DNA from 2 places in the Shewanella sp. HL-SH8 genome. Region 2 is predicted to be linked to the other one. Evidence: riboswitches for the same ligand, from Rfam matches in the RefSeq annotation. Region 2 holds a riboswitch; the other holds the start of a gene.
What was found. A riboswitch is a leader RNA that binds a small molecule or an ion and turns the genes downstream of it on or off. The one in region 2 is predicted to bind lysine.
Positions count from the first base shown of each region.

Region 1: linked by a shared signal. The riboswitch ahead of lysC (lysine-sensitive aspartokinase 3) and the one ahead of ACRWQN_RS08620 (Na+/H+ antiporter NhaC family protein) in region 2 are both predicted to bind lysine.

Region 1 covers NZ_CP195039.1:976,937-981,371, forward strand. Annotated here, with positions in the region: gene arcA (two-component system response regulator ArcA) at 1-85, opposite strand, end outside; gene ACRWQN_RS04440 (DUF3293 domain-containing protein) at 704-1,135, shown strand; lysine riboswitch at 1,444-1,619, shown strand; gene lysC (lysine-sensitive aspartokinase 3) at 1,699-3,057, shown strand; gene ACRWQN_RS04450 (hypothetical protein) at 3,061-3,231, shown strand; gene ACRWQN_RS04455 (hypothetical protein) at 3,317-4,435, shown strand, end outside.
Region 2 covers NZ_CP195039.1:1,920,840-1,925,274, reverse strand. Annotated here, with positions in the region: gene ACRWQN_RS08625 (thymidine kinase) at 1-236, opposite strand, end outside; gene ACRWQN_RS08620 (Na+/H+ antiporter NhaC family protein) at 353-1,912, opposite strand; lysine riboswitch at 1,989-2,186, opposite strand; gene ACRWQN_RS08615 (electron transfer flavoprotein subunit alpha/FixB family protein) at 2,265-3,188, opposite strand; gene ACRWQN_RS08610 (electron transfer flavoprotein subunit beta/FixA family protein) at 3,190-3,939, opposite strand.

The sequences.
Region 1 (4,435 bases), 940 kb from region 2:
CATAACCTTCAGCTTCAAATATGCTACGTAGGGTATTACGGGTTACAGCTTCGTCTTCAACAATTAAAATATGTGGATTTTGCATAATAAAATTACCTAAAAATTAATAAAATTTGTTATCTAGCATTAGGCTAGCGTTTACGTACGCATAAATGCATACGTTAGAAATTCTGGATTATTGGTGTTTAACATTGTCTGCCTTGAATTTAAACACTCTCTTATTCTCTAATGTTTTTAATTGCTATTTTAAGCAATAGCTTAGAGTGAGTTTTACTAAGACTTAAAAAACCTTTCATCATGGCAACAATACGTACCGCTGTAGACTGTGAACCTAAAGATAGTTAAAAGTTCCTATTTAGACATAACTAAAATGAAATTTTTAAACAGACACCTAACAATATGACAGTAATTTTACGGCGGTAAAGTCTTAGCTTAATAGTATTAATCGTAAAAATTTGCCTTAAAAGCTGCTTTTTGTGACGATCAATCAGTAACTGACGGCTATTGTACCCTTTATTTGCATTTGTTAACAAATGAAATGTTAAAAAAAATAATTTATTAAGTATAAAAAATGAGTGTGATTATGTTTAGTTAATTGATTTAAAACGGTTAAGTGTGTATTTCGTTGCTGTGAAATTTACATTTCTTTCGCTATTAAATTCTTTCTGCTACACTCTTTTGGGCTTATTTAGTGGGATTTATTATGCAAAATGTTATCGATACTGTGTGGCAGGACTATCAAAAAACGCATTTTTTGCTAACCCAGTCATTATCCCATGATTTTTCGTTCGCTATTATTACTGCTTATAACCCATTAGGGTGCTTACTAACCCCAAGTCAAAACCGCCTGCTAGATCGTGAACTGCAACTAAAAATCCTTCAATATCAAAGCCCTTACCGTTGCTTAATGGGGGTAGCACCTGATTTGTCACATGTTGAAAAAAGTTGGGCTGTATTTATTGATAAAAATCAAGCTGTTGAGTTAGGTCGAGAGTTTAAGCAACATGCAATTTACTATGTTAATCAAGGCTTATTATCGCTTGTAGCCTGCTTTGATCAGCACAAAAGTGAGGTGCAAATGGGAGCCTTTAATCAACGTTTACGTTTAGTCAGTGATTTCCCTGAATGTTGTTAAATCGCTTTATTTTCATTTGTTAATTTTTAATTGGGACAATAAATTTAACAAATGAGTGTAATGAGCTAATACCAACGACTGATTTTATATTAAAGCTCTGTTTACCTCACTATTAGCATTCTGCATTTACAATGTCATCTTTATCCTGCCCATAACTTACCCAAAACCACATCTAATCGCTTTTTTACTGCCAAATCCTCATTGTACGTTACTGCAAATAATGCATTTGTTTATTTTTACTCAACTTGCAATCTTGCGCATTGACTTAACCCTAGGTTTATTGTTATTTTGCTGGTCCCTCCTTAGGGAGGCACAGAAGAGGAGCGTTAACTAGGTAGTAAGCTTGAGGAAGACCAATTCCCATGACAGCTTACGAGGGAGATTAACGCCGAGATACAATAAGATTTGGTTAACTTATTTATCGGTCGCTTAGGTTGAATCCTAGCGATTGTCACCTGTTATTTGGTGGAGAGCTTCTGGTGGTGATTGCTGTTTCCCTTCTTTAAGGGTGCGTTATCTTTGCACCAGGCTCTTCGAACGAAGTTTAGTTCGGAGTGTATTATATGTCGTTAAATCAATTAGTTGTAGCCAAGTTTGGCGGGACCTCTGTTGCTGATTTTTCAGCTATGAGCCGTTGTGCTGATATCGTATTATCCAATCCTAATACCCGTTTAGTGGTGGTCAGTGCATCTAGCGGTGTAACCAACTTATTAGTTGAACTTACCAGTGCTAATGTCAACGACGAACGTCGTCTAAGCTTGCTTAAACAAGTTGCCCAAATTCAATATCGTATTATTGATGAATTGAGCCAGCCACAGGACATAGCTGCGCAAATTGATAAGCTTTTAAGCCGTATGTCTGTGTTAAGTGAATCATTAATTCTTGATCGCAGTAAAGCAGCGATGGATGAGCTGCTATCTATGGGAGAGCATTGTTCGTCGGTATTGTTCTCAGCTGTTATCCGTGAAAAAGGCACATCTTCCCAGGCTTTTGATGTACGTCAAGTGCTGCGAACCGATAGTCATTTTGGTCGTGCTGAACCTCAAATTGAACAAATTGCTCATTTATCGGGTGATTTTTTACAACCACTATTAAGCACCAGTATTATTGTTACTCAGGGATTTATTGGGGCCGATGAGCAGGGGCGCACTACAACATTAGGTCGTGGTGGCAGTGATTATTCAGCCGCTTTATTAGCTGAAGCTTTATCTGCCCATGCGGTTGAAATTTGGACCGATGTTGCTGGCATTTATACCACAGACCCACGTTTAGCCCCAAATGCTCGCCCGATTGCTGAAATCAGTTTTAATGAAGCCGCTGAAATGGCCACTTTTGGTGCAAAAGTATTGCATCCAGCAACGATACTTCCAGCTGTTCGCCAGAAAATTCAGGTGTTTGTCGGTTCAAGTAAAGACCCTGAAGCGGGTGGAACCTGGATCCGTCATCAAGTAGAAGATACGCCAGTTTACCGCGCGGTGGCATTACGCCGTGACCAAACCTTATTAAATCTGCATAGCTTACAAATGCTTCACGCCCAGGGTTTTTTAGCTGAAACCTTTGCTACATTAGCGCGCCATAAAATCTCGGTAGATTTGATCACCACCTCAGAAGTAAACGTGGCGCTAACATTAGATAAAACAGGCTCAGACTCAAGCGGTCAGGGCTTATTAAGTGAATCGTTATTGCAAGAGTTATCACAACATTGTCGGGTAAGAGTGGAAGATAACTTAGCCTTAGTGGCGATTATTGGTAACAGAATTGCTTCTACAGCCGGTATTTGTAGCCGAGTATTTCAAGTATTAGAAAAATACAATGTCCGTATGATATGCCAGGGTGCTAGCCCGCATAACTTATGTGTATTAATTGATGAAACTCAAGCGGCAGACGTTGTTAAAGCATTACATCAAAATCTTTTCGAGTAACCTATGACAAAGCAAATGATGACTAAAGCATTGCGCACATCACTGAATGTAGGTGAACTCGCTGCAGGGCAATCCCTTGATGTGCCTTTATTCACTTTTAAAGGCACCGACAGCAACGCACCGACCGTATACGTTCAAGCCAACGTACACGGTGCTGAAGTGCATAATACGTAAATAAATTAAATAGGATACGACTTGACAGTATCCATTTTTTTACTAGCCTTAATACATAAGTGCGTAATTTATCATATAGGGTACTATGGCAAAGAAAAAATTAAATCGTTTAGGCGCTACTAAAGCATCCTCAGCAAACAAGGGAGTGATTATTAGCGATGATACGTTACCCCTTTATCAAGATTTTATTTTGATAGATGTTGCGGATCGCTTAAAGAAAGCTAAGGTGTGTTTTGTGCGCAATAGCGAAACTACAGCCCTGCTTGGATTACACGTCATTGGCGGAGCACAATCTAAAGTTTGGGCTTGCGACTCTAAAGACGGTCTTTCGATTGAGATTAAAAGAGGTTTGGCACGAGCATTCATAAAATGGGTCACCATACAGAAACGTACAGTGAGGCTGGTTGGAAAAAAAATGTCGGCGCTCAAGTCGTTTATTAAATTCTTATCACTTAGAGATAATTTCACTGAACTGTCTCAAATTAATAGATTCTTATACGATGAGTTTAAAAACACAAGCAAAGACGCCTCTCATCATATAAGAGATATATTGTCTCTTCATCCATCCATCAGCGAACATGAACTTAGCTACAAAGTCTTTTCTCAAGGCAGTAGAAATACTCCTCAAAATAAATCTATCGATGATATTGACACTCTATTTGAGACAAATACTTATTCTGATAGAGAAATGATGCAAATCTTAGCTTTCGCAATGCATCGAATTGAACTCATGAAAGAAAGGTTTGAAGAACTCGATGAAGCAGAGCCAAGTGAACTTTTTCAAAGAGGAGTTTTGGTACTTCCTGAAGGCGTAGGTAGACTCAACTCATCTGTAGCCAAAATAATTGAGCTTTTTCATTGTAATCCGATAGATGCTTATAAAACAGTGCTTGCTAATTTACTTGTTTTTCTAAAGCAAGCAGACCTGCCAAATCAATTGCAATTTCCAAGTGGTAATTGGTTTGGGCGGGTCATAATTATGATTGACCGGAATTCACCAGAGTTGGGCAAGGGATTTAGGGAGTATTTGTCAGATAAATACGGGCTACTTGCTAATTCAGTTGACGATGGTGGAATGAAAGGACTTCAATTCGAAAAGATAATTTTTTTTCGAGCAAAAATCAACCAAGCCGCTATAGCCGTATATATAATGGCTCAAACAGGGGTGAACTTTGAAGTTATCAAAACACTTGGTAAATATAAT
Region 2 (4,435 bases):
TTTTGTTGATGTGATTGACCAATAATATCACTTAAATCATCGCCACTGGCGAACACTTGCGCATCAGTTTGTATACCAATTCGTGATGCAACAATACCAACGCCATAGCGATCGTCAATTGATGCTGTCATAACTAACGTGTGCATGCCGCGCTCGCGATAATTATAAGAAGATTGTAATAATGAGGTCGATTTACCCGCGTTCATCGACGAATAATAAAAATACAGTTGCGCCAAAATAATGTCCAATATTGTTGCTTTACTAAATTCTACTTTGATATGGCCATTAACCACAAATAATAATGCCGCTTAATCTTCATTGAGCGGCATTATTATTCATTTATGAGTAACGGCTAGCGACGTGCATAAAAAGCTAACGCTAACACGCTGATCACAAACACAAGACTACAAGCTAATAATCCACTGATTAATGAGCCAGTAAAGCCAAGCACTGTATAGCCAATAATACTGATAAACGCCACAATTAAGGCATAAGGTAACTGAGTAATCACATGGTCTATATGATGACAACTGGCCCCTGTCGATGACAAAATAGTGGTGTCGGATATAGGTGAACAATGATCACCAAAAACAGCACCTGCAAGCACAGCTGACAGCATAGGTAACATCATATTTGAGTCGCTTCCCATTGCCATATCGGCAGCAATTGGCAACATAATGCCGAAAGTGCCCCAGCTTGTGCCGGTTGAAAAAGCGGTAATACCTGCAAGAATAAATAACACCACAGGTAATAGCTCAAAAGGAATTGAACCTGTGACTAAACTTGCCATATATTTACCGGTTTCTAGCTGACCAATAACTCCAGCAATAGACCAAGCAAACATTAAAATATAGATAGCGGGTAACATTGAACGCGCACCAGCAACCACGCCTTTGACAATTAAATCTATTTCTAACTTTTGAATAAAAACTAAAATTAACGTAATACTAAAACCAATGATTGAGCCATAAAATAATGATTGGCTCACTTGAGTATTTTCAAAAGCGCCTAAAATAGTAAAGGCTTTGCCATCGGCTGCAAGCACATCTGCACCGCTAGTTATCATAAAGTAAACTGTGGCAACGATTAATGTCAAAATGGGTAAAAATAAACCTATTACTTTCCCCGTATCAGCTTCAGGCAGGTCAGCGTTTGCACCAGGGGGAAGGCCTTTAGATTCATCATAAAGCTCACCTTTTTTGGCATTTAATTCATGTTGGCGCATAGGGCCGACATCAAGACCGAACAAGGCAACACATAATAATAATAGTAACGCGAATATGGCATAAAAATTCATCGGGATCATTTGGACAAACACACTCAAATGACCTGACTCAGCAAAACCATGCGCGGTTAAGATGCCCCCTATTAAGGCGATAATATAGGCTCCCCAACTTGAAATAGGTGAAATAACACAAATAGGTGCGGCTGTAGAATCTAATAAATAAGCTAATTTTGCACGCGAGATATGGTATCTGTCGGTAATGGGTTTTGAAATTGAGCCTACCACTAAACTGTTAAAATAATCATCAATAAACACCACACAGCCTAAAAAGATGGTCATTAACTTGGCATCACGTTTACTGCGAATATGCCCTTTAGCCCAATCAGCAAACGCCCTTGCTGCACCACTAACGGTTATTAAAGCGGTTATCATGCCTAGCATGACTAAGAAACCTAAGATTTGTAAATTCCAGCTATTTAGCGCGCCATCACTCCAAACCAACCCTTGAACTGTGTTGAGCAAAAATAGACTACTGTCCCCTAAAGAGAACTGGGTAAGTAATAATGCGCCGACCACAATACCCACGCCAAGGGACAGTAATACTTTACGGGTGATAATAGCCAGAACAATGGCAACAAGAGGTGGAAGTAAAGATAGTGCCGAATCGGCATGACTAAGTACGTTCATTATTTATTCATCGAGTATGTATGAATGGAGGCGACTGAACCGGTGTAAGGCAATGTTATACCTTAGAGACACCTGTCCTATCAGTAGCGCTCCATAGTAATTTATCTTTGTCATCCCGACAAAAAATACTATGGCAGTGCAGCACCTATTTGGCGACAACACCAGCTGTATTGACCGATATCAATAGCAACTTCGGCACTAAATCCTTTCAAGATAAATCACAGGCATCACCCTACTTACCTCTACTATTATTTAATGCACCTCTACTTAAAGGGTAAAAATGCGAGCACATAAAAACATAGCGGCCGTAAGGTTACCACCCTACGGCCGCATATTGTGACACAAATCACATTTACAGCAAATTATTCAATGCTGGAATAGCCACAAATAAGTCAGCTTCTAATCCATAATCCGCTACTTGAAAAATTGGCGCTTCCGGATCTTTGTTGATAGCAACGATCACTTTAGAATCTTTCATGCCCGCAAGGTGTTGAATTGCACCAGAAATACCGACGGCAATATACAGATCAGGCGCAACAATTTTACCTGTTTGGCCAACCTGTAAATCGTTAGGTACAAAACCCGCATCAACTGCGGCGCGTGAAGCCCCAACAGCAGCACCTAACTTGTCTGCAAGTTGCTCAAGAATAGCGAAGTTTTCTCCGCTACCCATTCCACGACCACCGGACACAATAATACCGGCATTACCTAATTCAGGACGAGCTGACTCAGTTAAGCTTTGTGATACAAACTCGGTACGGGCATCAATAGCATCGCCAATACTAGCTAATTCAGCGCTACCAGTTGAAGCAACCGCATCAAATGCACTTGAACGAACCGTCATAACTTTTTTATCATCTAAGCTTTTCACTGTCGCTAATGCATTACCAGCATATATTGGACGAATGAATGTATCTGCACTTTCAACGCCGATCACTTCAGAGATTTGCGCAACATCTAATAACGCGGCAACACGCGGTAAGGTGTCTTTTCCGACGCTAGAAGCTGCAGCAAGAATGTGCGAATAATCTGCAGATAAGCTTAAAACTAACTTAGCTAGGTTTTCAGCTAATTGGTTAGCATATACCACGGAGTCAGCCACAATGACTTTAGTCACTCCAGCCAATGTTTGCGCTACTTTGGCCGCTTCACTACATTGAGATCCAGCGACCAAAATGTGAACATCACCACCAATTGCAGAAGCCGCTGCAACCACTTTGGCTGTGTCGGCTTTTAAATGCACATTATCGTGTTCAGCTAAAACTAAAATGGTCATATTAGATCACCTTCGCTTCGTTTTTTAATTTTTCGACAAGTTCTTCAACAGAAGACACCATGATGCCAGCTTTACGTTCTGCTGGAGGCGTAACTTTCAATACGGTTTGATGTGCTTTCAACGTTACACCTAAGTCGGAAATAGATAATATTTCCAGAGGCTTACGCTTGGCTTTCATAATATTTGGTAATGAAGCATAACGAGGTTCATTTAAACGCAAATCAACTGTCACAACCGCTGGCAATGGCATTTTCAACGTTTGTAAACCGCCATCGACTTCACGGGTTACCACAATAGTCTCGCCATCAATTTTAACTTCTGATGCAAAAGTGGCTTGTGGCATGTCAGCAAGTGCTGCCAACATTTGGCCAGTTTGATTGTTGTCACCATCAATAGATTGCTTACCAAATATCACCAGTTGAGCCTGTTCTTTTAGCTGAACGGCATGCAGTAACTTAGCAATTGAGAGTGATACTAACTCTTCTTCGGTTTCAACATGGACGGCACGATCTGCACCTAAAGCCATTGCCGTTCTTAATTGTTCTTGCACCGTTTTCGGACCAACGCTAACAACAACAACTTCAGTCGCAATTCCAGCTTCTTTGAGGCGAACCGCTTCTTCAACTGCAATTTCACAAAATGGGTTTAATGCCATTTTTAGATTGGCGGTATCAACATTTGAATTATCAGCTTTTACTCTGACCTTTACATTGGCATCAACGACGCGCTTTACAGGCACCAATATTTTCATAGGGTTTCCTTCCTACACCTTGTCTATAGACAACACATTGGCCAATGCCAATGCAAGATAGCTCAACTTTACGACCTGTTAACGTTAACGTCAACCTAAGTTAAACGCTTGTTTGAAAAAATATAGCATACAAATTGGCAAGCTAAAGTAACATTTTTCACTTATATGTACCCTTCATGTCGTTTTTAACAGCCTTTTTAGGCTAATTAATAAAATAAGCTTATTTTTGATAAATTAAATTGATCAAGACTCAATATCTTTCTATTATTACGGTTATTGATAAATACTATTTTATTAATTTGTTATTAACTTATTTGAATGTATTGCTCAAAAATAAAGCTTGATGTTAAAAGTTAACCTCGAAGGAATTTATTTCTAAGGAATGAGATATTTTTGATTATGCTTTTAGTACTGACATGTATCAATCAAGATTAATGGGCATAATATGCGGCATTTATTCATTCAACGTCAGAACTAACAAATAAAAACTATGTAA